One region of the Polaromonas sp. P4_H1 genome, then DNA from elsewhere that is predicted to be linked to it. Evidence: predicted binding sites of a transcription regulator. Region 1 holds the regulator's gene; each other region holds the start of a gene.
What was found. Region 1 encodes LexA, which represses DNA repair genes until DNA is damaged. Its sites were predicted from a motif close to ACTGTATNNNNATACAGT; they were not measured.
Positions count from the first base shown of each region.

Region 2: the regulator LexA is predicted to act here: its motif matches at 4,631-4,648, upstream of imuA (translesion DNA synthesis-associated protein ImuA).
Region 3: the regulator LexA is predicted to act here: its motif matches at 1,965-1,982, upstream of AC1DS5_RS06920 (PA0069 family radical SAM protein).

Region 1 is NZ_JBFUKG010000003.1:112,161-122,647, forward strand. Features, by position in the region: gene AC1DS5_RS05950 (Trm112 family protein) at 1-110, shown strand, start outside; gene kdsB (3-deoxy-manno-octulosonate cytidylyltransferase) at 133-912, shown strand; gene adk (adenylate kinase) at 1,106-1,762, shown strand; gene AC1DS5_RS05965 (asparaginase) at 1,814-2,764, opposite strand; gene lexA (transcriptional repressor LexA) at 2,924-3,628, shown strand; gene AC1DS5_RS05975 (hypothetical protein) at 3,778-4,146, shown strand; gene AC1DS5_RS05980 (D-2-hydroxyacid dehydrogenase family protein) at 4,338-5,345, shown strand; gene AC1DS5_RS05985 (3-hydroxyacyl-CoA dehydrogenase) at 5,582-7,099, shown strand; gene AC1DS5_RS05990 (oxepin-CoA hydrolase, alternative type) at 7,277-8,056, shown strand; gene AC1DS5_RS05995 (Crp/Fnr family transcriptional regulator) at 8,353-9,078, shown strand; gene AC1DS5_RS06000 (phosphotransferase family protein) at 9,083-10,174, shown strand; gene AC1DS5_RS06005 (acyl-CoA dehydrogenase family protein) at 10,230-10,487, shown strand, end outside.
Region 2 is NZ_JBFUKG010000002.1:26,675-37,161, forward strand. Features, by position in the region: gene AC1DS5_RS02965 (error-prone DNA polymerase) at 1-2,318, opposite strand, end outside; gene AC1DS5_RS02970 (Y-family DNA polymerase) at 2,328-3,812, opposite strand; gene imuA (translesion DNA synthesis-associated protein ImuA) at 3,772-4,593, opposite strand; gene AC1DS5_RS02980 (disulfide bond formation protein B) at 4,825-5,331, opposite strand; gene AC1DS5_RS02985 (nuclear transport factor 2 family protein) at 5,627-6,133, shown strand; gene AC1DS5_RS02990 (GNAT family N-acetyltransferase) at 6,327-6,905, shown strand; gene AC1DS5_RS02995 (carboxymuconolactone decarboxylase family protein) at 7,073-7,585, shown strand; gene AC1DS5_RS03000 (sulfate/molybdate ABC transporter ATP-binding protein) at 7,645-8,733, opposite strand; gene cysW (sulfate ABC transporter permease subunit CysW) at 8,816-9,841, opposite strand; gene cysT (sulfate ABC transporter permease subunit CysT) at 9,838-10,487, opposite strand, start outside.
Region 3 is NZ_JBFUKG010000003.1:309,416-319,902, forward strand. Features, by position in the region: gene AC1DS5_RS06910 (L,D-transpeptidase family protein) at 1-164, opposite strand, end outside; gene AC1DS5_RS06915 (GNAT family N-acetyltransferase) at 224-664, opposite strand; gene AC1DS5_RS06920 (PA0069 family radical SAM protein) at 786-1,895, opposite strand; gene AC1DS5_RS06925 (hypothetical protein) at 2,066-2,332, shown strand; gene AC1DS5_RS06930 (DOPA 4,5-dioxygenase family protein) at 2,404-2,751, shown strand; gene AC1DS5_RS06935 (acyltransferase family protein) at 2,895-3,980, opposite strand; gene AC1DS5_RS06940 (NAD(P)H-dependent flavin oxidoreductase) at 4,017-4,970, opposite strand; gene AC1DS5_RS06945 (acyl-CoA dehydrogenase C-terminal domain-containing protein) at 5,112-6,902, opposite strand; gene AC1DS5_RS06950 (electron transfer flavoprotein subunit alpha/FixB family protein) at 7,014-7,946, opposite strand; gene AC1DS5_RS06955 (electron transfer flavoprotein subunit beta/FixA family protein) at 7,947-8,696, opposite strand; gene AC1DS5_RS06960 (mechanosensitive ion channel family protein) at 8,956-10,290, opposite strand; gene AC1DS5_RS06965 (histone deacetylase family protein) at 10,422-10,487, opposite strand, start outside.

The DNA of each region.
Region 1 (10,487 bases):
AGGAACTCATCTCCCGCAGCGCGCGGCTGGCCTACCCGGTGCGTGACGGACTGCCCGTGCTGCTGGAAAACGAAGCCCGAACCCTGACCGACGAGGAGCTGGGACTGTGATGGTTGCCGGTTTCCTGCCCACATGAGCATGAGCATGAGTTTCACCGTCCTCATTCCAGCTCGCCTGGCCTCTACGCGCCTGCCCAACAAACCCTTGGCCGACATCGGCGGGACACCGATGGTGGTGCGGGTGGCGCAGCGTGCCATGCAAAGCACCGCCGCCAGCACGGTGGTCGCCACCGACAGCGCCGACATCATCGAAAAATGCAAGGCGTTCGGCATTGCCGCGGTCCTGACGCGTGCCGACCACCCCAGCGGCAGCGACCGGCTGGCGGAAGCCTGCACCGCGCTCGGCCTGGCTGACGATGACATCGTCGTGAACGTGCAGGGTGACGAGCCCCTGATCGACCCGGCCCTCATCGACGCCGTGGCACACCTGCTCAATGAACGGCCTGACTGCGCCATGAGCACGGCAGCGCATTCGATTGACCAGATGGCTGACCTGCTCAATCCCAATATCGTCAAGGTGGTGCTGGATGCGCGCCAGACCGCGCTGTACTTCAGCCGCTCGCCGATTCCTGCGGCACGCGACTTCGCCGGCACCGCCTGGTGGGAAGATGGCGAAAAGGGCAGCAAGCTGCCCAAACCGCTGCGCCACGTCGGCATCTATGGCTACCGCGTGGGCTTTCTGCGGCAGTTCCCTACCCTGCCCCAGGCGCCGCTGGAGCAACTGGAGTCACTGGAACAATTGCGCGCCCTCTGGCATGGGTACCGGATTGCCGTGCACATTACCGATAAGGCACCGGGCCTGGGTGTGGATACGCCGGAAGATCTGGCCAGGGCACGCGAGCTCTTTTCATAGCGGCCAGCCAGCTCACCCCGGCGTCTGTGTAAGCTGCCGTCAGGGGTGTACATGCTATCCTTGTACAAAAAGCAGGGGTGAGGTTTGCATGACGTGCTGGCAGCCCTCAACACCTGTCAAGCAGCCCATGGAGATACCGGCGCGCCGAACTCCCGGGTTGACTTCCTGAATTCATAAAAATCCGAGGACATCCATGAGACTGATTTTGTTGGGCGCGCCTGGCGCGGGCAAGGGGACGCAAGCGACCTTCATCTGCCAAAAGTACGGCATCCCCCAGATTTCCACCGGTGACATGCTGCGTGCAGCCGTCAAGGCAGGAACCCCGCTAGGCATAGAAGCCAAAAAAGTCATGGACGCCGGCGCGCTCGTGAGCGATGACCTGATCATCAACCTGGTGAAGGAACGCATTGCCCAGCCCGACTGCGCCAATGGCTTCCTGTTTGACGGTTTTCCCCGCACCATTCCACAAGCCGACGCCATGAAAGCTGCCGGCGTGAAGATTGACTATGTGCTTGAAATCGATGTGCCTTTTGAAGCCATCATCGAGCGCATGAGCGGGCGCCGCTCGCACACGGCCTCGGGCCGCACCTACCACGTGAAATACAACCCGCCCAAAGTCGAAGGCAAGGATGATGTCACCGGTGAGCCGCTGATCCAGCGCGAAGACGACAAGGAAGAGACCGTGCGCAAGCGGCTGGAGGTTTACAGCGCGCAAACCCGTCCACTGGTGGAGTACTACTCAAGCTGGGCGAAAACTTCGCCCCACGCCGCCCCCAAATACCGCGCCATCAGCGGCATGGGCGGGGTCGATGAAATCACGGAAAGAGCCTTCAAGGCCCTGTCGAGCTGAGGCGGCCCAAAGCCTCATCGGGCCGTTCTCCTGAACGGCATGCACCGGGCCTCAGCTCAGCAGGCGGAGCATCAGGTCCACCCGCGCCTTCACCGGGCTGAGCCCCTTTGAATCGGGAATGAGATCCCCCGGCTTGGGCAGCACCTGGCCGTCGGGGCAGCGCGTGGCGCGAACCACCGTGATGCCGCTGGCCTGTGCCTGGAGCAAAGCAGCTTCCAGCGCATGATGGATGGTGCCGTTGCCCGTTGTGGCGACAACCAGGCCCCGCACTCCCCGCGACATCAGGGCTTCCACCACTGCGCCACTGGCACCGGCATGGCTCATGACGATCTCAACATGCGGCCAGTCAGCCCCGCTGCCCAGGGCCGCTATTATTTTCAGGGTGTCCGGCGCCCGGTTTTCGTCAGCTTCAGGCCAACTCCTCAATAACCTCAGGCGCCCTTCTTCGACATAGCCCAGCGGGCCCGCATCGCCCGAACTGAAGGCGTCCAGCCGGTAGGGATGCACCTTCTGCACGTCCCGCGCTGTATGGATGGTGCCAGCGCATACGGCCACCACGCCCCTGGCGCCGGCGTGGCGGGCCACGGCCACGGCATCCAGCATGTTCTGCGGGCCGTCCGGTACCAGGGCCGTGGCCGGACGCATGGCGCAAGTCAGCACCACCGGCTTGGCGGGGCTGCACACCGCCTGTAAAAAATACGCGGTTTCTTCCAGCGTGTCGGTGCCGTGGACAATGACGATCCCCTCGACATCAGGCTGCGCCAGAAAGTGGTTGACGCGCCCGGCCAGCTTCGCCCACACGGCAAAGCTCATGTCCTTGCTATCGAGCTGCGCAACCTGCTCGGTGACCACAGGGCCGGCTTCGGCCAGCCCGGGAATCGCCGCCACCAGCCGATCAATACCAACCTCTGCGGCGGTGTAGCCGATGTTGTCCGAGGCGGTCGCGGCCCGGCCGGCAATCGTGCCGCCGGTACCCAAAATCACAATGGTTTGACGATTCATAAGAAGGATAAGAAGGGGACTTGCGTTCTTTGAAAAACTGGATGAAAATACAGGTACTGGATATTAAAACAGGTAAATACAAGGCAAGGTACGCGGTCATCCCTCAGCGGGCCGGTGCATCCAACCCAATCCAGGCTGACGAATCAAGGAGTCCCGGTCATGAGCATCCTGAACGAATTTCCGCATTTATCCTCCGAAGGTCCCAAGCTCACAGCTCGGCAGCAGCAAATCCTGGAATTGATCCAGAGTGCCATCGCCCGCACCGGCGCTCCGCCAACCCGCGCCGAAATCGCCAACGAATTGGGCTTCAAATCCGCCAACGCCGCTGAAGAGCACCTGCAAGCCCTGGCCCGCAAAGGCGTGATTGAACTGGTCAGCGGCACTTCGCGCGGCATACGCCTGCGCAGCGACACCTTGCGCTCCATCCATGAGTCCAGAGTCAAACAGTTTTCCCTGCCGTTGCAAAGCCTGGCCCAACTCGCCCTGCCTCTGGTGGGGCGGGTTGCTGCTGGCAGCCCGATTCTCGCGCAGGAACACATCGAGCAGACCTATTATTTTGAAAGCAGCCTGTTTCAGCGACAACCTGATTACCTGCTCAAGGTGCGCGGCATGAGCATGCGGGATGCCGGCATCATGGACGGCGATCTGCTGGCCGTCAAACAGGCCAAGGAAGCCAGGAACGGCCAAATTGTCGTGGCCCGTATCGGCGACGAAGTGACGGTCAAGCGTTTTCGGCGCACCAAGCATCTGATTGAATTGTTGCCTGAGAACCCGGATTTCAAAACCATTGTGGTCGAGCCCGGCGAACCCTTCGAGCTCGAGGGCCTCGCGGTTGGTTTGATCCGCAACACCATGCTCATCTAGACAACCCTTTCTGGTCGCACGACAGGTGGCGGGCGTTTGGTCATTGATTGGCCAACACCCTGGCGTTGCGGCCCCACTGGCGATTTAGCCAGCCCGAAATCCTGCCTGTAAACATTGGGGCGCAAGCCTCTCTAATTCAGGAGTTCATCATGGGAATCGTCAGTTTTTCAAATTCACCCGTATTCTCGGTTTTGCTTGCCCCCATGCAGGCCCTGGCGGCGTGGTTTGTGCCTGCGCAGTCCGCTTCAGACCCGTTTTCCGCCCCGGCCCGCACCCGGCGCACACCCCATCAGCTGGCCGTGCCCTTCAAGCCTGGCAGCACTCCCTCCCGGCGGTGCGCGGCCGCCGCACATGCCGCGGCAGCAAAAACCTCCGCCACCAGCCGCTTGAAGGTGGTGCGCGAGTTTGACGCGGCCGTCGGCCCCGCTTGCGCTGGCCGCATGGTCATATCCGGTCGCATGTCTGACGTCTGTGCAGAACTCGAGCGCATGGCTCAACGTGAGACCGCAGTCCAGTAAAGCCGGTGCGCCTTTGACACTTTGAGCCTGCCACGGCCGTTAGCCCACGGCACCGTGGCACCGTGGCGCCGCGCACTCATCGGCCCCTGAACTGCAGGGGCATGGGGAACAGGTTTCCTTCCGATACAAGTTGACGGCTTTCAGGCGCCACGGTTCGGAGGGAAGAAAAATCTTGCAGGCACAATATCGGCATGAATATTGTGATCCTCGATGACTATCAGGATGCCGTGCGAAAACTGAACTGCGCGGCCAAACTGGATGCATACCCTGCCAAGGTCTACACCAACACGGTCAAAGGCATAGGCCAGCTGTCCGTCCGACTCAAGGATGCCGATGTAATCGTGCTGATTCGCGAACGGACGCAGCTGAACAGGCAGGTAATTGAAAAACTGCCCAAACTCAAGCTGATTGCCCAGACCGGCCGCGTTGGCAGCCATATTGATATTGCAGCCTGCACCGAGCGCGGCATTGCGGTGGCGGAAGGCATTGGGTCACCGACCGCACCTGCCGAGTTGACCTGGGCACTGGTGATGGCTGCGATGCGCCGCATTCCCCACTACGTATCACACCTGAAGCACGGCGCCTGGCAGCAAGCCGGCCTCAAGGCCGCCTCCATGCCGCCCAATTTTGGCATTGGCTCAGTTCTCAAGGGCAAGACACTGGGGGTGTGGAGCTACGGCAAGATCGGACAAATCATCGCCGGCTATGGCCGGGCGTTTGGCATGCGAGTGATCGTCTGGGGGCGGGAAGCATCGCGCGAACGGGCGCAGGCTGACGGTTTTGAAATTGCCGACAGCAAAGCCGAATTTTTTGAGCAAAGCGACGTGCTCAGTTTGCATCTGCGTCTGCATGATGAAACACGCGGCATCGTGACCCTCGAAGATTTGTCACGCATGAAATCAACTGCCTTGCTGGTCAATACCTCGCGGGCCGAGTTGATCGAGCCTGAGGCCCTGATTGCCGCGCTCAACCGCGGACGCCCCGGACTGGCGGCTGTCGATGTCTTTGAGTCCGAACCGATTTTGCAAGGCCACGCACTGCTGCGCCTGGAAAACTGTATCTGCACACCCCATATCGGCTACGTGGAGCAAGACAGTTATGAAATGTATTTCGGGGCGGCCTTTGACAATGTCGTGAACTTCATCAAGGGAACGCCGACAAACATCGTCAACCCCGGTGCCCTGCAAGTGCGCCGCTGATTTGCCCTGATGCCGGGTACTGCCAGCACTGGGCCAACGCTGGCACGGGAGGCCGGATTCAATGGCCTCCAGCCTCAGCCGGAATCCGCTTTTTTTCTGTTGCCCGGGTTTCTCCCTCAAGATATCCTGCGGCTGTGCCACCGGCGCATGCCAGAGGCAGTCGCAGCCGGGCATCTTCTCGCGAGCAGGATTGCGGCACAGTCCTGTCGTTTGCGCCTGCGTAATAATCCTTTTCCATGAAACCAATTTACAAAACCGTTGGCATTGTTGGCACAGGTGCCATGGGCCGTGGCATTGCCCAGATTGCCACGCAAGCCGGGAGCGTCGTCAAGTTGATGGACAACCAGGCGGGCGCGGCGGAAAAGGCGCGGGAGGCCATCTGCGCGCAGTGGGACAAGCTGGTGGAAAAAGGCCGGATGGAAACCACCGCTGCGGCCAGCCACAAGGCCAGCCTTCTGACGGCCGGCACGCTGGCCGATCTGGCGGACTGCGAACTGATTGTGGAAGCCATTGTGGAGCGGCTGGACGTCAAGAAAGCCCTATTCGCCGAACTCGAGACCATCGTGTCGGCGCATACCGTGCTTGCGACCAACACCTCGTCGCTGTCCGTGACCGCCATTGCGGCCGCGCTCAAACACCCGGAACGCTTCGCCGGCTACCACTTTTTCAATCCCGTTCCGCTGATGAAGGTGGTGGAGGTCATCGCCGGCCTCAAAACCGATGCAGCCGTGTGCAGCGCATTGGCCAGCCATGCCCGCCAGATGGGGCACACGCCGGTGCAGGCCCAGGACACTCCCGGCTTCATCGTCAACCATGCGGGGCGGGGCTATGGCACCGAAGCGCTGCGCATCGTCAGCGAAGGCGTGGCTGATTTCGCCACCATAGACCGCATCCTGCGGGACCAGGCCGGCTTCAAGCTGGGCCCCTTCGAGTTGATGGACCTGACCGCGCTGGATGTGTCGCATCCCGTGATGGAGTCCATTTACCACCAGTACTACGAGGAAGCGCGCTACCGCCCCAGCGTCATCACGGCGCAACGGCTGGCGGGCGGCATGCTTGGCCGCAAGACCGGCGAAGGTTTTTACCGTTATGCCGACGGTGTCATGCAGCTTCCGGCCGAAGCACCTGTGCCCCAGGTCGCAGAAATGCCGCCGGTCTGGGTTTCGCCCAGAGCATCCCGGCGCTCGGAATTGCTGCAATTGCTGAAAAATCTCGGCGCCAAAATCGAAACGGGCCAGTCCGCGTCGCCCCAGGCCCTGGTGGTGGTGGCGCCCCTGGGGTTTGACATCACCACGGTGGCCGTGGTGGAGCGGCTGGACCCGGCGCGTACCGTGGGTATAGACATGCTGATTGATGACGCGGCGACCCGGCGGCGGGTCCTGGCCACCAACCCGGCCACCCGTACCGACATGCGCGACGCCGCCCATGCCCTGTTCGCCCGGGACGGCAAGGCGGTGAGCGTGATACGGGACAGCGGCGGATTTGTCACGCAGCGCGTCGTGGCCACCATCGTCAACATTGCCAGCGACATCTGCCAGCAAGGCATCTGCAGCCCGAAAGATCTTGAAACTGCCGTGACGCTGGGGCTGGGCTACCCGCTCGGGCCGCTCGCCATGGGCGACCGCTACGGGCCCACCAACGTGCTGGAGGTGCTGTTCAACATGCAAACCGTCTACGGCGACCAGCGCTACCGCCCTTCCCCGTGGCTGCGCCGCCGCGGCGCCATTGGCCTGAGCCTGATGCATGAGGAGTGAAACACCCCCGTCGGATGGGAATGAATCACCCCCTTCGGATGCTCACTTCGTGTAGCACCTTCCCCCCTCCAGGGGGCGGCGCCTGCGGCCTGGCAAAGCCAGTTCCGCGGCCCCCACTGGTGGCAGACCTGCGAATTGCGGCCTTCGTGGCCAACTCAACACCCCGAAAGAACTGACATGGCAGGCGCAATCAAAGGTACCAGTGAGGGCCAGACCCTTATCCTGACGATCAGCAACCCGGAGTTCAGGAATGCCCTGGGTCCCGACATTTACGCGGCGGGCATTGAGGCGCTCAACGCCGCCGAAAACAATCCTGACATCCGCAGCGTGGTCATCACCGGCGAGGGCGCGATCTTCTGCGCGGGCGGCAACCTGCAGCGCCTGCAGGCCAACCGGCGCGAGGCACCCGAGGTCCAGGCCCAGAGCATCGAAGGGCTGCACAACTGGATTGACTCGATCCGCACCTATCCCAAGCCCGTGATTGCAGCGGTCGAAGGTGCGGCGGCCGGGGCCGGCTTTTCGCTGGCACTGGCCTGCGACTTTGTCGTCGCCGCAAGCAACGCTGTCTTTGTGATGTCCTACAGCACGGTCGGGCTGTCTCCCGACGGTGGCGGCAGCTGGAGCCTGGCGCGCTCTCTGCCGCGCGCCCTTGCCAGCGAGCTGCTCATGGGCGGCGAACGCATCAGCGCCCAGCGCCTGCATGACTTTGGCCTGGTGAACAAGGTCGCATCCGCGGGCGACGCCCTGAGTGAAGCGCTCAGGATGGCCGGGCAACTCAATGCGCGCGCGCCCAATGCGCTGGCCAGCATCAAGGAGCTCATCAATGAGGCGTCCTCAAACACCCTGAGCCAGCAACTGGCCTGCGAGCGCGACCATTTCGTGCGCAACCTGCACCACAGCAATGGCGGCGAGGGCATCGCCGCATTCCTGGAAAAGCGCACACCGCAGTACCGCTGAGGAGCCGCCGGTTTTGCTCCGCCAACCGGTGACGGTAATGCATGGCCAGACGGATGGCAAAGCGCAGTGGCAGAACTTGCTTTGCATGGGAAGCGATAGCCCAAAAGATGAGGCTCATCTGCAGCGCGCTCGCCCCGCCACACCGGGATTACGGGAGTCCCGGCCGCATCGGGCGTGCCTGCGTGACAGGTTAGAACAGCGAGTTCCCCCCGCGACGCCGAGGTGACAGCGGGGTGGCGCAAGGGGCGTGCCTGGGGTGACAATGGTGGTCTTGTTAGTCACTTAAAAGACAGGCCATGGACGATCCTATTCTTACGATAGATGAAAGAGCGGCCATCAACAGTGGTCGATGGTTTTCATCACTGTCCCCGTCCCTGAGGCACGACATCCTGCGATGCGCTTACGTCAAACGCTACAAAGACGGCGAACTGATTGCCGCCCGCGGCGATCCGCCGGAAGAATGGATTGCCTGCGCGAAGGGAGCCGTGCGCGTAAGCTCCACCTCCCTCTCGGGCAAGCAGATCACCCTGACCTATGTCGAGCCAGGCATCTGGTTTGGCGACGTGGCGATTTTCGACGGCGACCGCCGCACGCACGACGCGTATGCGCACGGCGACACCACGATCCTGTGCGTGGCCAAGGCCGATTTCAGAAAAATTCTGGCGGCCCATGTGGAGCTCTACGAGGCCATGCTGCGGCTCCATGCACGCCGCCTCCGTCAGCTCTTCGGCCTGGTGGAAGACCTCAACACCCTGCCCCTGCGGGCCCGGTTGGCCAAGCAGCTGTTGCACCTCGTGCGCTGCTACGGCGTGCCCAGCCTGGCCGACGGCCAGGAAATACGTATCGGCCTGCAGCTGGCCCAGGAGGAGTTGGCCCAGTTGCTGGGAGCCTCCCGCCAGCGCGTCAACCAGGAGCTCAAGTCCATGGAGCGCGAGGAGGCCATCCGCATCGAGCCAGGGGGCCTGGTGGTGCGAAACCGCGAAGCCCTGATGCGCATCTCCGAAGCCGATATGGACAAATAAGCCCATGAGCAATTTCGATCATTTTGTAGGCACTCGGGCCGTTTCCGGGCAGCAGGTCTTTGACATCGACGTCCTCAGCACCTATCTGAAACAGCACCTCGAGGGTTTCGAGGGACCGCTGACCGTCGAGATATTCAAGGGTGGCCAGTCCAACCCGACCTACAAGCTGATCACACCGGGGCGGTCTTATGTCATGCGGGCCAAACCGGGCCCCGTGGCCAGGCTGCTGCCGTCGGCCCACGCGGTGGAGCGCGAATTCAAGGTCATGCAGGGTCTGCAGGGCACCGACGTGCCCGTCGCCAGAATGCACTGCCTGTGCGAAGACGAGTCCGTGATCGGGCGGGCTTTTTATGTGATGGAGTTCGTCGAGGGCCGGGTCCTCTGGGACCAGTCCCTGCCCGGGATGACCAACGCCCAGCGCGGCGAGATCTATGACGAGATGAACCGCGTGATCGCCGCCCTGCACACCGTGAAGTTTGCGGAACGGGGCCTGGCCGATTACGGCAAGCCCGGCAACTACTTTGAGCGCCAGATTGGCCGCTGGAGCAAGCAGTACGCTGCCTCCATTACCCAACCGATTCCCGAGATGGATTCGCTGATCCAGTGGCTGCCAGCCAATATCCCTGCCGGCGCGCGCGATGACAGCATGGTCTCCATCGTGCACGGCGACTTCCGGCTCGACAACCTGATGTTTCATCCCACCGAGCCGCGCGTGCTGGCAGTGCTCGACTGGGAGCTGTCCACCCTGGGCCATCCCTTGGCAGACTTCAGCTACCACTGCATGGCCTGGCACATACCACCGGGCGCGTTTCGCGGCATTGGCGGCCTGGACGTCGCCAGCCTGGGCATTCCTTCGGAAGCCGAATACATCCGCCGTTATTGCGAGCGCACCGGCCTGGCCACACCCGAAGCCCTCAAGGCCGACTGGAACTTTTACCTGGCCTACAACCTGTTTCGCCTCGCCGCCATTTTGCAGGGCATTGCCAAACGGGTGGAAGCCGGTACCGCCTCCAGCGCGCAGGCGGTCAGCTCGGCAGCGGGCGCACCGCTGTTGGCCAAAATGGCCTGGGGCTTTGCGCTTGAAAGCCAGCGCTGACGCTGACGCTGGCAATTTTTTTACCCCCTCACCAACACCCCCTGCAGGAGACATCATGGATTTCAGCTACACCCCCAAGGTCAAGGAACTGCAGGCGCGCCTGTTGAAGTTCATGGAGGCGCATGTCTACCCGAACGAAGCCCGCTTCTTTCGGGAAATCGCCGAAAACCGGGCCAAGGGAAACGCCTGGATTCCCACGGCCATCATTGAAGAGCTCAAACCCAAGGCACGCGCCGCCGGCCTCTGGAACCTGTTTTTGCCGCACTCCCCGCGCGCGCCTGAAGGCCTGTCCAATCTCGAATACGCGCCCCTG
Region 2 (10,487 bases), on a different contig from region 1:
AAGCCCATGGGCTGTGAATTGACCATGGCCGCCAGGAAGCAGGCCGGCTCGTGGCACTTGAGCCAGCAGCTCACGTAGACCAGCTTGGCAAAGCTGGCGGCGTGGCTCTCGGGAAAGCCGTAGTCGCCGAAGCCCAGGATCTGGCTGAAGATGCGCTCTGAAAATTCGGCGCTGTAGCCATTGTTGACCATGGCATTGACCAGGCGGCCATGAAAGCGATCCACCCCGCCCTTGCGCTTCCAGGCCGCCATGGAGCGGCGCAGGTCGTCGGCCTCACCGGGCGTGAAGTCGGCAGCGATCATGGCGATCTGCATCACCTGCTCCTGGAAGATCGGGATGCCCAGCGTGCGTTCCAGGGCCGGGTTGAGCGCCGGGTATTCAGGCTTGATATCGCCGCCCTTGCGGAGGATTTCGCGGTTTTTCAGGTAAGGGTGCACCATGCCGCCCTGGATGGGCCCCGGCCGGACGATGGCGACCTCCACCACCAGGTCGTAGTAATTGCGCGGCTGCAGGCGCGGCAGCATGGACATCTGCGCGCGGCTTTCGATCTGGAACACGCCCACCGTGTCGGCTTCGCAGATCATGTCGTAGGTTTGCGGGTCTTCCAGCGGGAGGGTGTGCATCTGATCATCGCGTTGCCGGGTTTCATTGACCAGGCTCAGGCAGCGTCTGATGGCCGACAGCATGCCCAGCGCCAGCACATCGACCTTGAGCAAACCCATCGCCTCCAGGTCGTCTTTGTCCCACTGGATGATGCGGCGGTCTTCCATCGAGGCGGGCTGCACCGGCACCAACCGCGTGAGCTTGCCCTGCGTGAGGACAAATCCGCCCACGTGCTGGCTGAGGTGGCGCGGAAAGCCGATCAGCTGGGCCGACAAATCCAGCCACTGCAGCACCGGCCCCGCCTGGCCCGCCAGGCCGGCTTGCCTGATTTTTTCTTCCAGCACCTCGCTGCCGTCAAACCAGAAATGCTCTTTGGCGAACTGGTCTATCAACCCGGGCGCCATCGCCAGCGCCTTTCCCACATCGCGAATCGCGCTGCGCGGCCGATAGCGGATGACGGTGGCGGCAATGGCGGCGCGGTCATGCCCGTACTTTTTGTAGATGTACTGGATGACCTCTTCGCGCCGCTCGTGCTCAAAGTCCACATCGATGTCAGGCGGTTCGCTGCGTTCGCGGCTGATGAAGCGCTCAAACAGCAGATTGCTTTCAACCGGGTTGACGGCCGTGACGCCCAGGCAGTAGCAGACCGCCGAATTGGCCGCCGAGCCGCGCCCCTGGCACAGGATTTTCTGCTCATTCGCAAAGCGCACGATGTCATGCACGGTGATGAAGAACATCTCGTATTCAAGCTCTTCGATCAGCGCCAGTTCAAACGCAAGCTGCGCCCCGATTTTCCGGGGAATACCGCGCGGATAGCGTGTGTGGGCCCCCTGCCAGGTCAGCCGCCTGAGCCAGCGTGCGGGCGTTTCGGCAGGCGGCACCATGTCTTCCCGGGGGTAGCGGTACAGGTTGCGGATCTCGTCGAGATTGAAGCTGCAGCGCGCCGCCACCTCCAGCGTGGCACGCAGCAGCGCGGCCGGGTAAATGCCGGCCAGCCGCATGCGCGGGCGCAGGTGCGCCTCGGCATTGGCCTGCAGCGCAAAGCCACATTCATGCACCGGCCTGCCCAGCTTGATGGCCGTCATCACGTCGTGCAGCGGCTTGCGCGAGCGCTTGTGCATCAGCACGTTGCCGGCCGCCACCAGGCGTATGCCGGTGTGCTCCGCAACCTCCTGCAGTTGCTGCAGGCGCAGCGCGTCGTCCAGGCCTTGCAGCAGTTCGACGGCCAGCCAGGCATTCGGGCCGAACAGTCCTTTGGCCCAGGCAGCGTGCGCGCCCAGCGCTTGCACATCGATGGCGTCGGGCAAAGGCGACAGCAGGATTTCGCAATCGGTCAGCCGTGAAAAATCCGTCTCACCCATCGCAACGCGGTAGCTGCCCTTCTTCACCTCGTCACCGGCACGGCGCGCTTCGGTGATGAATTCACACAGGTTGCCCCAGCCTGCCGCGTTGTGGGGCAGCACCACCAGCCTGAACGCATGGCCGGTCTGCACCAGAAACTCGGCCCCCGGCAGCAACTGCAGACCGAGCTCCCGGGTCACTTCATGCGCCCTCACGACACCGGCCACCGAGCATTCGTCAGTGATGGCCAGCGCCTTGTAGCCCAGCTTGAAAGCCCGCTCGGCCAGCTCCTGAGCATGCGAGGCGCCGCGCTGGAAGCTGAAATTGCTCAGCGCATGCAGTTCGGCGTAATCGGGCAGCACGTAGGCGGACATGCGTTCCTCTCAGGCAAAAAAACCGTGCAGGTACCAGGCGCGCTGTCGCGCGGCCTCGGGTGTGGCGCCCAGCCTCTCGCTGTAAATCCAGAGCAGGCCACCCTGCTGGCTGCGGTAAATGAAGTAGTCGCGAAGCGCCCACGGCTTTTCACTGAGGCCGGCGCCGCGGGCGGCGTCGCTGTCGGCCAACAGCCATTCGGCGGCCTCCAGCCGCTGCGGCCCCGTCAGGCGATGCAGCTTGCCCTGATAGACCGGGCTGTTGCCAACGGTGGCCAGTTTGAGCGGCTCGGGCAGCAACCAGGTCGGATACAAAGCTTCGGTCTTGATCTCCGGACCAGGGGTTTTTGAAGCATCTCTTGAACGTTTCAACCCTCCAGCCCGGACAGGATTTTTATGCGCAGCGATCGATTGAATCACCCCCCTGGCATGAACCCAGCGTTGCATCAGCTCCGGCCGATGGTCCGCGCAAGGCTGCCAGGCCTGCACCTGCGCATCGCCCAGGCGGGCGCTCAGCCGCTCGACCAGTTCCACCACGCTGTCACCCTGTTCGCGCGCCTCCATTAGCAGGCTGCCGGTGGCGGCGACCGAGTCGGCCAGCAACTCGGTGGCCAGTGACTGCAAGGTCAGGCTGTGCACCGGCGCCGGCAGCTTTTGCTGGGCCAGGTGCTCCGCCACCAGCCGCGCCACATGGCGAAGGTCTTGCGCGGGCTGGGCCGTGCGGATCTCCAGTTCGCCGGTCGGCGCCACGTCGCGGCGCTTGTCCAGGTGCCAGATGATTTTCAGGGCGCACAGCCCGCTCTGGCGCCCGAGCAGCCAGGCGTGCAGGTGAACCAGCAGCCGCTCCACACCCGCCATCAAAGCGGGGGCGTGAGTGACCAGTGCGTTGAGTTCCAGCTTTTCCTCAAAGTGCTCGGGCAGCACCTGCCACTCGTAGTTGTCGGGCGTGCTGCCGCGGGCGCGGTCCAGCGCCTCCAGCAACTCCGCGCCAAAGCGCCGGGCCACGCCGTCACGCGGCAGGCGCAGCAGGTCGTCCCAGTTGCGGCAGCCAATGCGCTCCAGCACGCCCAGATGCGGGCGGGCAGCCGTCAGGGTGTGCATGGGCAGGTCGGCCACGCGCTTTTTCACGGTATCAGTCTGAGTCTGGCCGTCTTGCAGCCGCAAACGGCCAAGCGCTATCAAGGACGTCGCGCCTTGCGCCCGTTTTACCTGGGCCTGCAACCCGTTTTCTTCAAAAAAAGCAGCCAAACGCTGCTCCAGCAGCTGCATCAGCCGCGCCAAGCCGCCAAAGAGGCGCAGGCTGCCCGTCACGTCCATCAGCACGGCCTCGTCCACCAGCGCCACACGCGGCGTAAAGCCCAGCGCCATGCTGGCCACCGCCCGTTGCACGGCAGCGGCGTCCAGTACCAACCGCTGCGCCGCAGCGGCGTCCAGCACCGGGGTGGCTGGGCCCGGCTCAATGGTGGTCGAGATGTGCAATGCGATCCAGCAGCGCATGGATGGGGCCCTGAGGTGAAGTGACAAGAGGCGACACCAGCGAAGGCAGCAGCATGAGCGCCGGAACGCCGGCTTCTTCCCGCTGGCGCCGCGCTCTTTCGCGGCTGGCGGCCAGCAGCGCCGCCAGCCGGGCCGGCCGGGTATCGAGCAGCACCGGCGCGGCCAACGGCGGGCCGCGGCGTTTGAGCACGCTGACCAGCAACTGGCCCGCCTCGTTCACCGCGCCTTCAACCAACAACCGCAGCGGCGCGGGCGACGACTCATGCTGCGCCCGCAGCGGCCTGAAAACAAACAGCAGCTTGTTGTGCGCATGGGCTGCAATCTGCAGGCGGCGCACATGCGCGCTGCGCGCATCGGGCAGCCAGGCCAGCACGCTGTGCACGTCGGCGCACTGCAAGGCTTCGCGTGTGGCCCACAGCAGCGACGGCGCGTCACCGGGCTTGCCGTGAATGCTGAGCAGGCGCTGCATATTCAATTGGCGCGCGCCCAGCGCCGGGCCAAAGGGCAGCCAGGGCGCGCCCGCCAGCACCGTCAACAAATCAGGCGCCGCCGCCTGCATGCAAGCCAAAGCCGGCGCGACCAAACCCCATTCGTGTTGCCCAGCCTGCGGCTGCAGCACCTCCACCAGCGCACCCTGCGGCCAGCCGCCGCCGGGCAACACATGGTTGAGCGCCGCATAGCCCGTGTCCACGGTCTGCAGGCTCGCGCTGCCCAGCTCGCCCGCGCGCCACACGTGGGCGAGGTCCGGCTCGGCGCGGGCCACAGGAATCGGTGAAAGCATGGGGTGGGCTCAATCAGGGGTGAAAATTCAATCAAATACTGTATTTATGTACAGTATATTGCCTGACTCATGCCCTGTGCAATTACCCCTTCGCCCGGCTCGGGCGTGTAACGCCCTGCCCGTTTAACAGACTGATCCCATTAACGAAAAACATGAAAACGAAAAGGGCCGGGGTAGTCGACCCGGCGCCCAAGGAGAAAGAGAAAGCGGGAAAGCGAAAAAGCGCCGCCCTCAGCGCTGGCGAGCCAGGCGGGTGATCAGGACCAGTCCCACCAAGGCAATCGCCACAAAGCACAGAAACGACCAGTTGGCAATCGACAGGCCCAGAAAGGTCCAGTCAATTTTGGTGCAGTCGCCACTGCCCTTGAAGATCATCGGAATCGCGCGCTTGAGCGGAAAGGTTTCGATCATTCCGTAAAAGTCACGGCCGCAGGAGGCAATCTCAGGCGGGTACCACTGCAGAAAACTCTGGCGGGCCGCCACAAAGGCGCCAAAGCCGGACAGCAGCACCAGCAAGCCCGAGCCCGTGATCAGCAGCCCCCTGCTTTTGGCTACCGCGGTGATACCTGCAACCACAGCCACCAGCACCAGCGCGTAGCGCTGCACGATGCACATGGGGCAAGGCTCCAGGCCAACGACATGCTGCAAGTACAAGCCAAAAGCCAGCAGGGCCACACAGGCCACGGACACCAGGGCCAGCACACGGCGTGGCATGGCGTCGAAATACGTCAAAAACATCGGGAACCCTCTTTTTGGATTGATTGTGAATTGTCCGATGGTTCGTGGGTTTGGGAGAGGATAAGTTCCCGGGCGAGGTGGCGTGCAACTTGTTCAGCCAAGGAAATCATGAAAAAATTCGGGACCACTTGGCCAGATTCATCGACCTCCCCACCTATACGGATCAACGAGCTCACCCAATAGCAGCAAACGACTTTCCTGAATTCTGCGCGACATGTTCTCCCGCCATGCGCCAGTTTTTCCGCAGTCTTGCGGGACAAATCAACGTCAGAGGACGTAACTCGGAGGTCACATCATGAACAAACGTCACCTGCTTCTTCTTGGCGTCTCTGTCTTGGCGCTTACCTTGCCGATCGCGGTGCATCCACAGCCTGGGCCCGCCACCGAGGAGCAGAAACTGCGCGAGGTATTGCGTAACTATGAACGAGCCTGGAATCTCCATGATGCCAATGCGTGGTCGTCATTCCTGACTGACGATATTTGGTTCACGCAGGCGAGGGACAGCTACGGCCGTCAAAAAGGTCGAGACAACGCAGTGGATTTGTTCAAGTCCAATTTTCTGGATTCAGAACTGGCCCAACAGGTTGTTCGGATACGGATGATGCCGGATGGTACGGCCACTGTCGCCATGAGTGAGGTGCTCTCGTACCTGCCCAAGACCGATGGCAAATACAAGACCGTATTTGAGAGTGACCCGGTAATCAGCCGATGGAGAAAGGAAGGGGGCACGTGGAAGATGTTTTTCTTCACATCACACAAAGGTTGGGCCCTCGACCAGTTGAAAAAGGACGGAGTTGAGTAGTCGGCAGCTTGCCAAGTCTGGTTTGGGGGGTTGGCAAAACCAATATACCGTCACATTTCATGCAGACCAGTGGACCAAGCTCATGACAGCAAACCATTTTTTCGAATTTTGCGCGCAATGCTATTCCGCAACGCCCTATGTTATTTCGCAGTTTTGCGGGATGTCTCAAAGTTAGGCGCCTCAGGAGACACCCATGAAACTCACAGTCGCGCCTCTCACACCCGAGCGCTGGCCTGACCTTGAAGCAATATTTGGTGCCAAAGGCTGTTCAATCGCTCGCGGTTGCTGGTGCATGGCTTACCGCCTCAGCGGGGCACGCGAACCGCCGCCTTCGGGAGTGACTCATGCACAAGCGAATCGTGCTGCGCTGAAAGCACTTGTCGATGCCGGCCATCCGCCAGGCCTCATCGGCTATCGAGGCAAGGTTCCAGTCGGCTGGGTGTCCATAGGCCCACGCGAGGAGTTTGCCAGGCTCAAGCGCTCGTCCGTGATGAAGCCTGTTGACGAACAACCCGTGTGGTCCATCGTCTGCTTTGTTGTACCCGCCGAGCACCGCGGCCAGGGCGTTGCGCAGGCGCTTCTCAAGGGAGCTGTTGCCTACGCCAAGGAGAACGGCGCCTCGCTGGTCGAGGCCTATCCTGTGGACAAACCTGCTCGTTCCAACGACGACTTTATGTGGTTTGGGGCAAAGTCCATGTACGACAAGGCCGGTTTCCAGGAAGTCGCGCGTCGCAAGCCACAGCGGCCCGTCGTCAGGCTCAGCACCGTCTGACTCACCGATGTCGAAGGCGTCTACCCCTTCTACTGGGACTTCCCCTCAACGGCCTGAATTCCCTGCCCACCATCAAGCAAGGTCATAACATGCTTATCTCTCCGCCCCCCGAATCCGAAGCGACTTCTCGCGTCTACCAGTCGAGCCTTGACAGTCAGGGATTCGTGATGAACCTGACAAGAGGCTGGGCATGGAGGCCGGATGTCTTTGACGCATTCGCAGCACTACGCTCCCAACTTACCGACAACTCGTCCCTTGGCAAGCGGGAACTGGCGGTGCTCGTATGCGCTACCGCCGCTGCGCTTGGTGACTCGTACTGCGCGCTTGCGTGGGGCAAGAAGCTTGCCGAGGCCTCGGACCCAGTGTCCGCAGCAGCCGTTCTGCAAGGCAGGGCCACAACCGAATTGACTTTGCGAGACCAGGCGCTGTCGGTATGGGCGCGAAAGGTCGTGACCCAGCCGAATGGAACGACCACTGAGGATGTAGCCAGACTTCGTGCTGCCGGTTTCACGGACCGGGAGATCGCCGAGGCCACCTTTTTCATAGCGTTCAGGCTTGCCTTTTCCGTCGTCAACGATGCGCTCGGAGCAGAACCGGATTGGCAGCTGGCGGCCGCAGCACCAACCGAGGTAACCGCCGCGGTCACATTCGGGCGCCCAACCGCTCCAAAAGGTACATGACCAACCAGGGCAGAAAACGTCTGACGGCGACCAGCCATCGGTGCCGCTTTACAGCCGCATTAACCTTCTACAAACACCCTCGCCTTGCGCGGCGTCACGACCAGCATGTCGCCTTCCCGCAAGCCCATGTCCTTGAACTGCTGCGACGGCATCTGGGCCTCAATGAGGGAGTCGCCTGACGCGTTCCCCTTCTGCTCGTAGCCTTCGACCGGCATCAGCTCCAGCCGCGCAATCGGGCCGATCACGATGGCGCGCTCCAGATGCGCGACGATGCCTTCGGCGCCGGGTGAATAACGCTGCACTTCCAGGTCGTGCGGGCGCACATAGGCAAAGGCTTTGGCGTCCTGTGCGTCGGCATGCTCGGGGGAATCGATGCGCAGGCCTTCGAGATGCACTTCGCCTTCATGGGCGCGGCCGTGGAAAAGATTCACGTCACCCAGAAAGCCGTAGACGAACGGGCTGGCCGGGTGGTCCCAGACCTCTTGCGGGGACCCAATCTGCTCGACCTTGCCGGCATTCATCAGCACCACGCGGTCGGCCACTTCCAGGGCTTCTTCCTGGTCGTGCGTCACAAAGATGCTGGTCACATGCAGGTCGTCATGCAGGCGGCGCAACCAGCGGCGCAATTCCTTGCGCACCTTGGCATCAAGGGCGCCAAAGGGCTCGTCGAGCAGCAGCACCTTGGGCTCCACGGCCAGGGCGCGGGCCAGCGCAATACGCTGGCGCTGCCCGCCCGAAAGCTGCGACGGAAAGCGGTCGGCCAGCCAGTCGAGCTGCACCAGGTTGAGCAGCGAATGCACTTTCTCCTTGATCTGCGCTTCGCTGGGCCGCTGGCCGCGCGGCTTGACGCGCAGGCCGAAAGCGACGTTTTCAAACACCGTCATGTGACGGAACAGCGCGTAGTGCTGGAAGACGAAGCCCACCTGCCGTTCGCGCACATGCACGTCGGTGGTGTCTTCGCCGCTGAACAGAATGCTGCCGCGGTCGGCCGTTTCCAGACCGGCAATGATGCGCAGCAGCGTGGTCTTGCCACAGCCCGAGGGGCCGAGCAAGGCGACGAGTTCGCCCGACTCAATGTCCAGGCTCACGTCGCCCAGCGCCTGGAAGTCGCCAAAGTGTTTGCTGACGTTGCGGATTTCGATGCTCATAATTTTCTCTTTCTCTTGCTCCCTCTCCCACTGGGAGAGGGTTGGGGTGAGGGCCGGCGTTGGCTACGGGGTGGGGCCACCCTCACCCTAGGCCCTCTCCCAGGGGGAGAGGGGATAACACGGGACGTTCAGGCGGCAAATCAGCCGCGGCCTTCATGTCTGCTTCGTGGCGCCATTCCGCCACCGACTTGATGGCCAGCGTGACCAGCGCCAGAATGGCCAGCAGCGAAGCCACGGCAAAGGCGGCCACCGACTGGTATTCGTTGTACAAAATTTCCACATGCAGCGGCAAGGTGTTGGTCTGCCCGCGGATGTGGCCCGACACCACGGAGACCGCGCCAAACTCGCCCATGGCCCGCGCATTGCACAGGATCACGCCATAGATCAAACCCCACTTGATGTTGGGCAGCGTGACATGCCAGAAGGTTTGCCAGCCGGTGGCGCCCAGCACAATGGCGGCCTGCTCTTCGTCATTGCCCTGCGCCTGCATGAGCGGAATCAGCTCGCGCGCGATGAAGGGAAAGGTCACAAACACGGTCGCCAGCACAATACCGGGCACGGCAAAAATGATCTTGATGTCATGCGCCTGCAGCCAGGGGCCAAACCAGCCCTGGGCGCCAAACAGCAGCACATAGATCAGGCCGGCCACCACGGGCGAGACGGAAAATGGCAGGTCCACCAGCGTCGTCAAAAACGACTTGCCGCGAAATTCGTACTTGGCAATGGCCCAGGCTGCGGCCACGCCAAACACCAGATTCAGCGGTACTGCAACGGCGGCGGCAATCAAGGTGAGCTTGATCGCCGACCAGGCGTCAGGCTCCTGCAGCGCGGCAATGTAGGCACCCAAGCCCTTGCGCAAGGCTTCGGTGAACACGGCGGCCAGCGGCAGCACGAGAAACAGGAACACGAATAAAAGAGCACCCATGATCAGCGTGTAGCGCACCCAAGGCGACTCAGTCGTTCCGGCCGTGACACGGCGAACCGGTTGTGAAGGAGTGCGCCGCGAAGGACCGCCCCGAGCAAGCACAGCCCCTTTTCCGTCGGCGAGGGGCAGCGCAACGCCGGAGGCACGCGAAGCGACAAGTGTGGGGGCCTGTTTATCGCTCATGCCGGCGCTCCTGCGTTGCGGCGCTGCCAGGCCTGTAATGCGTTGATGACCAGCAGCAGGATGAATGACAGCACCAGCATCACCACGGCCACCGCGGTAGCACCGGCATAGTCGTACTGCTCGAGCTTGCCGATGATGATGAGCGGCGTGATCTCCGAAATCATGGGCATGTTGCCGGCAATAAAGATAACCGATCCGTACTCGCCAATCGCCCGCGCAAAGGCCATGGCAAAGCCCGTCAGCAGCGCCGGCATGATGTGCGGCAGGATGACCCTGGTGAAAATCTGCAGGCGTGTGGCACCCAATGACGTTGCGGCTTCTTCGAGTTCTTTCTCCGCATCTTCCAGCACCGGCTGCACGGTGCGCACCACAAACGGAAGACCCACAAAAATCAGCGCAATCACCACGCCGGCCGGCGTAAAGGCCAGCTTGATGCCCATGGGCTCCAGGTACTGGCCGAGCCAGCCGTTGCCAGCCAGCAGCGCCGTGAGCGAAATGCCGGCCACTGCCGTGGGCAGCGCAAAGGGCAAATCCACCAGCGCATCAACCAGCTTTTTACCGGGAAACGTGTAGCGCACCAGCACCCAGGCCACCAGCAGGCCGAACACCAGGTTGACGAGCGCCGCGATCAACGACGCGCCAAACG
Region 3 (10,487 bases), 200 kb from region 1:
TTTGCCCGAATGACGTGAGCGCCCCGCGGCGTGCAGGCGCTGCCTTCCAGTTCGCCGGGGCCGTTCCTGGCGGTCGATACCGGATACGCGCGCACAAGCACACCGCCACAGTAGAGGCGCAGCGCCTGGTCGTGAAGGCTGACAAGGATTCGAAGGCTTTCCACGTGTCGTGTCACATCACAACCTGCGCAAGCTTGTCGGGGTGCTGCCCGGCAATGCGCTTTCAGGTTTCATTGAGCAAACCGTCCTTGAGCGCCTGTTCCTGGTTCGCAAAAATGGCCATGGCCGTCGCCATGCGCTTGAACCCGAGCTTGCGGTAAAACGGCTCCTTGCCGGGCACCGCGTACAGGATGACCTTCTTGTGGCCTTTGGAAAGCCGCACCAGCGCCGCAACCATCTCTTTGCCCAAGCCGGAACCCTGCCGCTCCGGCGCTACCGCGATGTCGCAGATGTAAGAGCAGTCCTTGCCGTCCGCCACGGCGCGGCCGGCGGCAATCAGCGTGCCGGCGTCATACACAAAGCACTTGAACATGCTGTTGGAAAACACGACCTGAAGGTCGGCCGGTTTCTTCTCGCCCAGAGGCGCCACCCGGTAAAGGTTGGAGAGCGCTTCCCAGTCCTCCCCATGCATGCCTTCCGATGAATACTTCCACTCGAGCGCCAAGGTGAACTCCTTTTACTTTCAAACGGTGGCGTGCCCTGCAGGCCAGGTCGGCCAAACGCACGCTGCTTTTTCAGACACTTTTTGGACTATAGCCCGCGCACCGAATTGCCGGCGCGCCGCCTCAAAACAGGCTGCCCTGCCCCGCCGCCCCCGGCGGCCTGAACTGGCTCAAATCCAGTTCAATGCGCTGGCGGTTAAAGCCCAGCCGGCTGCAGGTTTTCTCAAAACGCTGGCGTATCAGGTCGGCCCACAGGCCCGCACCCTTCATGCGCGAAGCGAAATCGCTGTCATAGTCCTTGCCGCCGCGCATCTCGTGAATGCGCGCCATGATGCGTGAGGCACGCTGTGGGTAGTGCAGCTCCAGCCACTCCTTGAAGATAGGCGCGACCTCCCATGGGAGGCGAATGACGGTGTAGAACGCGGTGCGCGCGCCCGCTTGCCAGGCGGCCGTGAGCACCTGCTCCATGTCGTCATTGACAAAGGGAATCTGCGGCGCCACGCTCACGCCCACCGGCACGCCTTCGGCGGCGAGCCTCTCGATGGTGCGCAGCCGGCGGTGTGGCGCTGCGGCGCGCGGCTCCAGCTTGCGTGCCAGTTCGCCGTCCAGCGTGGTGATGGTCACATAGACGGCAGCCAGCCGATCGGCCGCCATGGGCACGATCAAATCGAGGTCTCGTTCGACACCGCTGGATTTGGTGACCAGTGAAAACGGATGGCGCGCCTCCTGCAGGACTTCGATCACGCCTCGTGTGAGCCGCAGTTCGCGCTCCACGGGCTGGTAGCAGTCTGTCGCCGAACCGATGTTGAGCAGTTTGGGCACGTAGCTGCGTTTGCCGAGGTCGGCTCGCAGCACCGCGGCAATGTTGCGCTTGGCGATGATCTTCGTCTCAAAGTCCAGGCCGGGCGAAAGGTTGAGGTAGCTGTGCGTGGGCCGCGCATAGCAATAGACGCAGCCATGCTCGCAGCCCCGGTAGGGGTTCAGGCCGTAGTCGAAGAAGATGTCGGGAGAATCGTTGTGCGAAATGGCGCTGCGGGCGTCTTCCATCATCACTTCCGTCTCAATACGCGGAACCTCGCCGATCACATCGCCGGTTGCATCGCCTGTTGCATCTTGCAAGGTGCCCCAGCCATCGTCGTAGGCATCGCGCGCATTTTTCTCGAACCGGTGTGCAATGCGCGTGGCGCTGCCCCGGCCCTTGATGGCATGGAGGGGGATTTTGACCTCGGTCATGGGACTCAAACGGCCTGGCTGGCCGTGTTTTTGGCGTCAATAAACAAGCACTTGGGCAGCTGGATAAATACTGTATTTATGTACAGTATATTGAATTCTCTGCCAGCCGGCAAGCGGCCTGCAGCCCGCCTGGAGCGGTTTCATAATGCTGATTTGTACCGGAGGTTCACATGGCTCATGTACTGGCAAAACTGCGCGGCGCCCGGCTGGCGGATGTGAAGGCGCAGCTCGACAAGGATGCAGCCAGCCATGCCGAGCAGGGCATGTACCTGGAGCACCTGTGGCAAAACGCCGAAGATCCCGCCGAGGTTTTGTTTCTTTTTCAGGTGACGGACCTCGACCACTGCCGGCAACTCGTGAAAACAACCCACGCGCAGGCCCGGCAGCAAGATCCGGCTGCGCACCTGCCCGAGATGACCTTTCTGGCGGGCCTGTAAACCCCGCGGTCGCGGCGGGGAAAGCGGATGACAGGACAATTGCCCATGCATTCACTTTTTGGCCACCAACCATGACCAAGCGCCCCGAAAACGTCCACGACCGCTACCACGCCCATGTTTATTTTGGCCCCGCCACCGTGGCGCAGGCCCGAGCGCTGTGCGAGCAGGCAGGTGAGCTGTTCGGGGTGGCCGTCGGCCGTGTGCATGAACGTGAGATTGGACCGCACCCGCACTGGAGCTGCCAGCTGGCATTTGACCGTGTCCAGTTTGAGCGCCTGATCCCGTGGCTGGAGCAACACCGCAACGGGCTTGATGTGTTCGTGCATGGCGTCACGGGCGATAACCTGGCCGATCACACGACCCATGCCTCATGGCTGGGCGAGCCCTCTGAATTGAAGCTGGACATGTTCAGGCGTTGAGCGGAGAGCCGGAAATGCAATTGCTATTGATTTGACAGCGCTGCGGCCGATGCGAAAGACTGCGGTTTTTTATACGCTGCTGGCCCTCACCCCAACCCTCTCCCAAAGGGCGAGGGAGCGAGAAAAAGCCTCAGATGCGGGAGTTATGGTGAAAGGGGTCGCGCCTTGACCGCGCCGCGTGCAGGTAGCTGGCGGGATTCAACGCTTCTGTACAGCACCGCGCCCGCCAGCAGAGACAGCAGGAAAGCGATAAACAAGCCCAGCGTGTTGGCGATCAACTGGGTCGGCCAGAAATAATTCACCACGGCATTGACCAGCAGGCACACCGGGAAGTGAATCAGAAACACCGAGTACGAGATCTGGCCAAGCTGCAACAGCCAGCGGGGCTCCCGCCATTGCCGGGAAACAGCGCTTGTTTGCAGCCACACCAGGCCCAGCGCCACCACCAGCGCCAGGGCAATACGGCCCCTGAAATCAAGCAGCAAAGCCGCCACGCCGAGCAGGACAATGGCCAACAGCCACTGCGCCTGTTGGGCCTTGCCTGCCACCCGCGACGCCCAGAAAGCCAGCATGCCCAGGGCGTAAGAGCCGAGAAAATACAGCGCTGTGACGTCCAGCCCGGCGTGGCGGTTGAAGAAGAACAGCGACGCCGCTCCCAGCAACAGCATCAGGCCCACGCCGAGGTGCGCAGGCGTCTGCGACCAGCGCTGCTGCAGCCTGCGTGCAAAAGCGAACACCAGCACGCTGCTGACGAACAGCTGAAAATCGATCGCCACGTACCAGACACCCGCCGACAGGGCCTCCTGGCCCAGCACATCCTGCAGCAGCAGCACGTGGGCGACCACCTGCAGCAAACTCGGCGCAGCAGGCACAGACGGGTGCGCAAACCACGGCCGCACCAACGCGGCCACCAGCACGCACACAGCCAGCGCCACCAGATAGGGCGGCACCAGCCGGCGGTATCGGCGAAGCATCAGCCGGCCCGGTTGCGAGAAAACCGCGCTGCCCTCGGGTGCCAGCGAACTGGCAGCCAGAAAGCCGCCCACCACCAGGAACACCTGCACCGCCATGCGGCCATAGTCGTAAAGCCAGCCTATCAGGCCCGGCACCGCCGTGTGAACCACGTCCGACATCGGCCCATAAAAAGCCAGGTGGTGCCAGACGATCAGTGCGCAGGCAATGCCCTTGAGGGTATCAATACCGTGCAGACGCTGGTCGGTTGAACGCATGAAGGCCGGGATGAACGCCAGCGAGCGTGACGGGGACTAGAGCGCCAGCCGAATGCGCGCTTCTTCGTACTCGCGCTTGAGCTGGGCGACGAAACCGGCGGCGCTCTGCACTTTGCTGACCGGTCCGATGCCCTGGCCGCAACCCCAGATGTCCTTCCAGGCCTTGGACTTGTCGCCGCCAAAGTTCATCTTGCTCGCATCGCTCTCGGGCAGGTTCTCGGGGTCCATGCCCGCGGCGCGAATCGACGGGGCCAGGTAGTTGCCGTGCACGCCGGTAAAAAGGTTGCTGTAAATGATGTCGTCAGAATTGCCTTCGACGATCGCCTGCTTGTAGGCGTCGGAGGCCCGGGCTTCTTCCGTGGCGATAAACGCCGAACCGATGTACGCAAAATCGGCGCCCATGGCGCGCGCGGCCAGCACTGCGCCACCGGTGGAGATGGAGCCCGACAGCGCCAACGGGCCGTCAAACCACTGCCGAATTTCCTGGATCAGGGCGAACGGGCTCTTGACGCCCGCATGGCCACCGGCGCCGGCCGCCACGGCGATCAGGCCATCCGCACCTTTTTCAATCGCCTTGCGCGCATGCTTGTTGTTGATGATGTCGTGCAGCACCACGCCGCCGTAGCTGTGGGCTGCGGCGTTGATGTCTTCGCGCGCGCCCAGGCTGGTGATGTAGATGGGCACCTTGTACTTCACGCACAGCGCCATGTCGTGCTCCAGCCGGTCGTTGGACTTGTGCACGATCTGGTTGATGGCAAACGGCGCGGCGGGCTTGTCGGGATTCGCCTTGTTGTACGCCGCCAGGGTCTCGGTGATCTCGGCCAGCCAGTCCTCGAGCTGCGCGGCAGGACGTGCATTGAGCGCGGGCATGGCGCCGACCACGCCGGCCTTGCATTGCTCGATCACCAGCTTGGGGTTGCTGATGATGAACAGCGGCGAACCGATGATGGGCAGCGGCAGATTGTTCAGCGGCGCGGGGAGTCTGGACATGGCGTCTTTCAACAGGTCAGTGAAGCAGAAATATTAAAAAAACAGGTCTCTGGCCCATTGAAAACAGTCGAGAAACAGGCAAGAAACAGGCGCAGATAGCTATCACATTAATAGCGTGATAGCGTAATAGCGATTGAGGTTTTAAAACGCTTCCAGCGCCAGTGCAGTCACGCAGTCCGCACCTTCAACAATGCTGTCGCGCACACCGGGAGCCTTGGTCAGCAGGTGGTCGGCATAAAAACGGGCGGTGGTGATTTTGGCCTTCATGAAATCGGCGTCCACGCCCTGGGCAAGCTGCTCCTGGGCCACCAGCATCGAACGCGCCATCTGCCAGCCGGCCACCACATTGCCTGCCAGCATGAGGTAGGGAACGCTACCGGCAAAAACGGCGTTCGGGCTGGCCTTGGTGTTGCCCGCGACAAATTCGACCACATCCACAAATGCTTCCCGGGCGGCCTTCAGCCGTCTGGCCACCGCCACCGCATCGGCATTGCCCTGCCGGATCAGTTCGTTTTCGGTCGCTTCAATCTGCTTGGCAATCGCCTTGGCTGTCTGGCCGCCATCGCGGGATGTCTTGCGGCCCACCAGGTCGTTGGCCTGGATGGCCGTCGTGCCTTCGTAAATCGTCAGGATTTTTGCATCGCGCATGTATTGCGCAGCGCCGGTTTCTTCAATAAAACCCATGCCGCCGTGAACCTGTACGCCCAGCGACGTGACTTCCAGGCTCATCTCGGTGCTGTAGCCCTTGACCAGCGGCACCATAAATTCGTAGAAGGCCAGGTTTTGTTTGCGCACCTCGGCATCGGGATGGTGGTGTGATGCATCGTAGGCCGCTGCCGCGACCGAGGCCATGGCGCGGCACCCTTCGATGTAGCCGCGCATGGTCATCAGCATGCGTTTGACGTCGGGATGATGGATGATGGGCGCACTGGCTTTGATCGATCCGTCAACGGGGCGGCTCTGCACGCGCTCCCGGGCAAAGCTCACCGCCTTCTGGTAGGAACGCTCGGCCACGGCAATGCCCTGCATGCCAACGGCATAGCGCGCCGCATTCATCATGATGAACATGTACTCAAGCCCGCGGTTTTCTTCACCGACGAGGTAGCCGACGGCGCCGCCGTGGTCGCCATACTGCAGCACGGCCGTGGGCGATGCCTTGATGCCCAGCTTGTGCTCGATGCTGACGCAGTGCACATCGTTGCGCGCACCCAGGGAGCCGTCCTTGTTGACCAAAAACTTGGGCACGACAAAAAGGCTGATGCCCTTCACGCCTTCGGGTGCGCCGGTCACGCGCGCCAGCACCAGGTGCACGATGTTCTCGGCCATGTCGTGCTCACCATAGGTGATGAATATCTTGGTGCCGAACACCTTGTAGGTACCATCGGGCTGCGGTTCTGCGCGGCTGCGCACCATGGCGAGATCAGAGCCCGCCTGCGGCTCGGTCAGGTTCATGGTGCCGGTCCACTGTCCGCTGACCAGCTTTTCAAGATAGACCGCCTTCAAATCATCGGAGCCGGCCGTCAGCAGGGCTTCGATGGCGCCGTCACTGAGCAGCGGGCACAGGGCAAAACTCATGTTGGCCGAATTGAGCATCTCGCCACAGGCCGCGCCTATGGTCTTGGGCAGGCCCTGGCCGCCAAACTCGGCCGGATGCTGCAGGCCCTGCCAACCACCTTCCGCGTATTGTTTGAAGGCCTGCTTGAAGCCAGGGGTGGTGGTGACCACGCCATCTTTCCAGCTCGAAGGATTTTTGTCGCCCTCCCAGTTCAGCGGCGACAGCACGTCCTGGTTGAACTTGGCGCACTCTTCAAGCACCGCCTGCGCCGTCTCAAATCCGGCGTCTTCAAAGCCGGGAATTTGCGCGACCTGGTCGATGCGGGCCAGGTGCTTGATATCAAACAGCATGTCCTTAAGAGGGGCGATGTAGCTCATTTTTTGTCTCCGTTTTTTCCCCTTCCCCCGCTGGGGGAAGGTTGGGATGGGGGCCTGGCGCCGCACTGCCCCCACCCCTGCCCTCCCCCAGCGGGGGAGGGAGTTAAGGGGTCACAAAGCTGCAACCAGTTCCGGTACAGCGGTGAACAGGTCAGCCTCCAGCCCGTAATCAGCAACGCTGAAGATAGGCGCTTCCGGGTCCTTGTTGATGGCCACGATGACCTTGCTGTCCTTCATGCCGGCCAGGTGCTGGATGGCGCCCGAGATGCCGGCCGCGATGTACAACTGCGGCGCCACGATCTTGCCGGTCTGGCCCACTTGCCAGTCGTTGGGGGCATAGCCCGCATCGACCGCGGCGCGGCTGGCACCCAATGCGGCGCCCAGCTTGTCAGCCAGCGGCATCATGACTTCGTTGAACTTCTCGGCAGAACCCAGCGCACGGCCGCCCGACACGATGATCTTGGCGGCGGTCAGCTCGGGGCGGTCGCTCTTGGCGATCTCGGAGCCGACAAACGACGACTTGCCGCTGTCGGCCACGCCGGCCAGCGTTTCCACGGCGGCCGAGCCGCCCGTGGCCGCTGCCGCATCGAAGCCCGTAGTGCGCACGGTGATGACCTTGGTGGCGTCCAGGCTTTGCACAATGGCAATCGCATTGCCGGCATAGATGGGGCGCTCAAAGGTATCCACCGCATCGACCTTGGTGATGTCGGAAATCTGGCCAACGTCCAGCGTGGCGGCCACGCGGGGGGCGATGTTCTTGCCCGAGGCGGTGGCCGGAAACAGGATGTGCGAATAGCTGCCGGCGATGGCGACCACCTGCGCGGCCATGTTTTCCGCCAGGCCGTGCTCAAAGTGCACGCCATCGACGTGGATGACTTTGGCGACACCGGCTATTTTGGAGGCGGCCTGGGCTGCAGCTTCGGCACCCTTGCCGGCGACCAGCACATGCACCTCGCCACCACACTGGGCAGCGGCGGTCACGGTGTTGAGGGTGGCGGGCTTGATGCTGGCGTTGTCGTGTTCGGCAATTACAAGTGCGGTCATTTAGATCACCTTCGCTTCGTTTTTGAGTTTGTCCACCAGGGCGGCCACGTCGGCCACCTTGACACCGGCGCTGCGCTTGGGCGGCTCGCTGACCTTGAGGGTCTTGATGCGCGGCTTGACGTCCACACCCAGGTCTTCGGGTTTGAAGTTGTCGAGCTGCTTTTTCTTGGCCTTCATGATGTTGGGCAGCGTCACATAGCGCGGCTCGTTCAAACGCAGGTCGGTGGTGATGATGGCGGGCAGCGTGAGGGCCAGCGTTTCCAGGCCGCCGTCGACTTCGCGGGTCACTTTGGCCTGGCCGCCTTCGACTTCGACCTTGGAGGCAAAGGTCGCCTGGGGCCAGCCCAGCAGGGCGGCGAGCATCTGGCCGGTCTGGTTGCAGTCATCATCAATGGCCTGCTTGCCCAGAATCACCAGTTGGGGCTGCTCCTTGTCGACCAGGGCTTTCAGCAGCTTGGCCACGGCCAGCGGCTGCAGCTCTTCGGCGGTCTCGACCAGGATGGCGCGGTCGGCGCCGATCGCCATGGCGGTGCGCAGGGTTTCCTGGCACTGCAGCACGCCGCAGCTCACGGCGATGACTTCGGTCACGACGCCCTTTTCCTTCAGGCGGGTCGCCTCTTCGACGGCAATCTCGTCAAACGGGTTCATGCTCATCTTGACGTTGGCGATGTCGACGCCGGTGCCGTCCGATTTGACGCGGACTTTCACGTTGTAATCGACTACACGCTTGACGGGTACCAAGACCTTCATTTCAGGGCTCCAGAGTTTGTTAATTGACGTTGACGTAAACGTAAGCCTTGCATTCTATGCTGCGGCCTTCGTGGTGCGGGCGGCCAACTTGTTGCCCGGAGGGTTATCCGCCACGGCAGCAAGCAAAAAAAAGAACGGTCGTTCTATTTCATTATAAATGGCTCCCCCTGTGGAATTAGAGCATCTCCACCAAACAACTGTCGTGCAGGCGTCAATTGGAAGCACCCCGAAGGCACCGGCCTTCCCGCGCTCCGGCGCCTCAGGAAGGCCTGACGCCCTCCGCGGCGCTGGCACGCGTGTGAATCACCCGCTGCGGATATGGAATCTCGACGCCGTTCTCACGCAGGGCCTTCAGCACCGCGAGGTTGATGCTGGAACGCAGGTTTTGCTGGCCATTTTCGGGGTCGGTCATCCAGTAGTTCAGCGTGAACTCCAGCCCATCGGCCCCGAAATTGGTCAGGTTCACGGAAGGCACGGGATCGCGCAGCACGCGCTCCTGCTTGAGCGCCGCTTCGGCCAGCAAACGCATCACCAGCGCCACATCGCTGTCATAGCCCACCGACACCACGGTGGACTGCAGTACCCGCAAATCACTCAGCGAAAGATTTTCGATGCGGTTGCTGATGAACATCTCGTTGGGCACGATGGATTCGCGACCGGACGGTGCCCGCACGACGGTGTAGCGGGCGTTGATGTCGGTGATGCGGCCTTCGAAGGTATCGACACGCACGTTGTCCCCGATGCGCACGCTGCGCTCGGCCAGCATCACAAAACCGCTCACATAACTGGCAGCCAGCTTTTGCAGGCCAAAGCCCACACCGACGCCAATCGCACCGCCCAGCACCGACAGCGCCGTCAGGTCAATGCCCACCGACGAGAGCGCGAGCAACAGGCCCACAAACATCAGCACCGCCCGCACGGCATTGCTCACCGCCTTGCGCAGGGACAACTCGCCGCCAGTGGCCGAGCGCAGCAGGCGCGCCTCCAGCGCCGAGGAAATCCACAACGCGATCAAAAGCACCACCCCTGCCGTCAGCGTGCCCTCGAGCATGGTGCGCACCGACAGGGTCGAGTTGCCGACCTTCCACTTGATACCGTCCAGCTCCTCGAGAATCACCGGCAGCAGGCCGCTGACCCAGAGCACCATGGCGATCCAGGCCAACCATGAAAACGTGCGCTCCATCGCCCGCACCAGCGGCGCATTTTTGAATGCCACCTGCAGCACCTTGACGCCCAGGCGAATCAGCGCCAGCGCCAGCAGCACCGGAATGGCCACCCTGAAAACCGCCAGCGGAAACATCCGCGCCAGCAGCGCCTGTACCGCATAGGCAAAAAACAAAAGCAGCAGAGGGAAAAGCACGCCGTCAACAATGCGCCGGCCAAACAGGATGGACGACTCATCAGCACTGTGCCGCGCACGGCTGGCCACCCGCACCACCAACCAGGCCAGCAGGGCACAGGCGATCAGCGAAGCCAGCTCAGTCAGCGCGGAGGACTGGGTCAGGGCTGAGAACCAGGCATCCAGGTTGTCGATGCGGGCCGCTGGACGGACGAGTGAGGCATTGGCAGGATTCAGGGCGCCGGCGCTGGCCATTGCGGTTTCCTTTGTTCAACTTGATTCAACGTTGTTCAACTTTTTCAATGAAGCCGGGAGTTCCCTCGCCGAGGCCGGGAATCCGTTCACACGGCTCAGCGCGCGGCGATGGGCGGCGCGCACGAGGCTGCCTACAAATCGGCCAGCACACGGATATGCGCTTCGACGCTGCGCGCCAGCGCCCGCAGGTTGTAGCC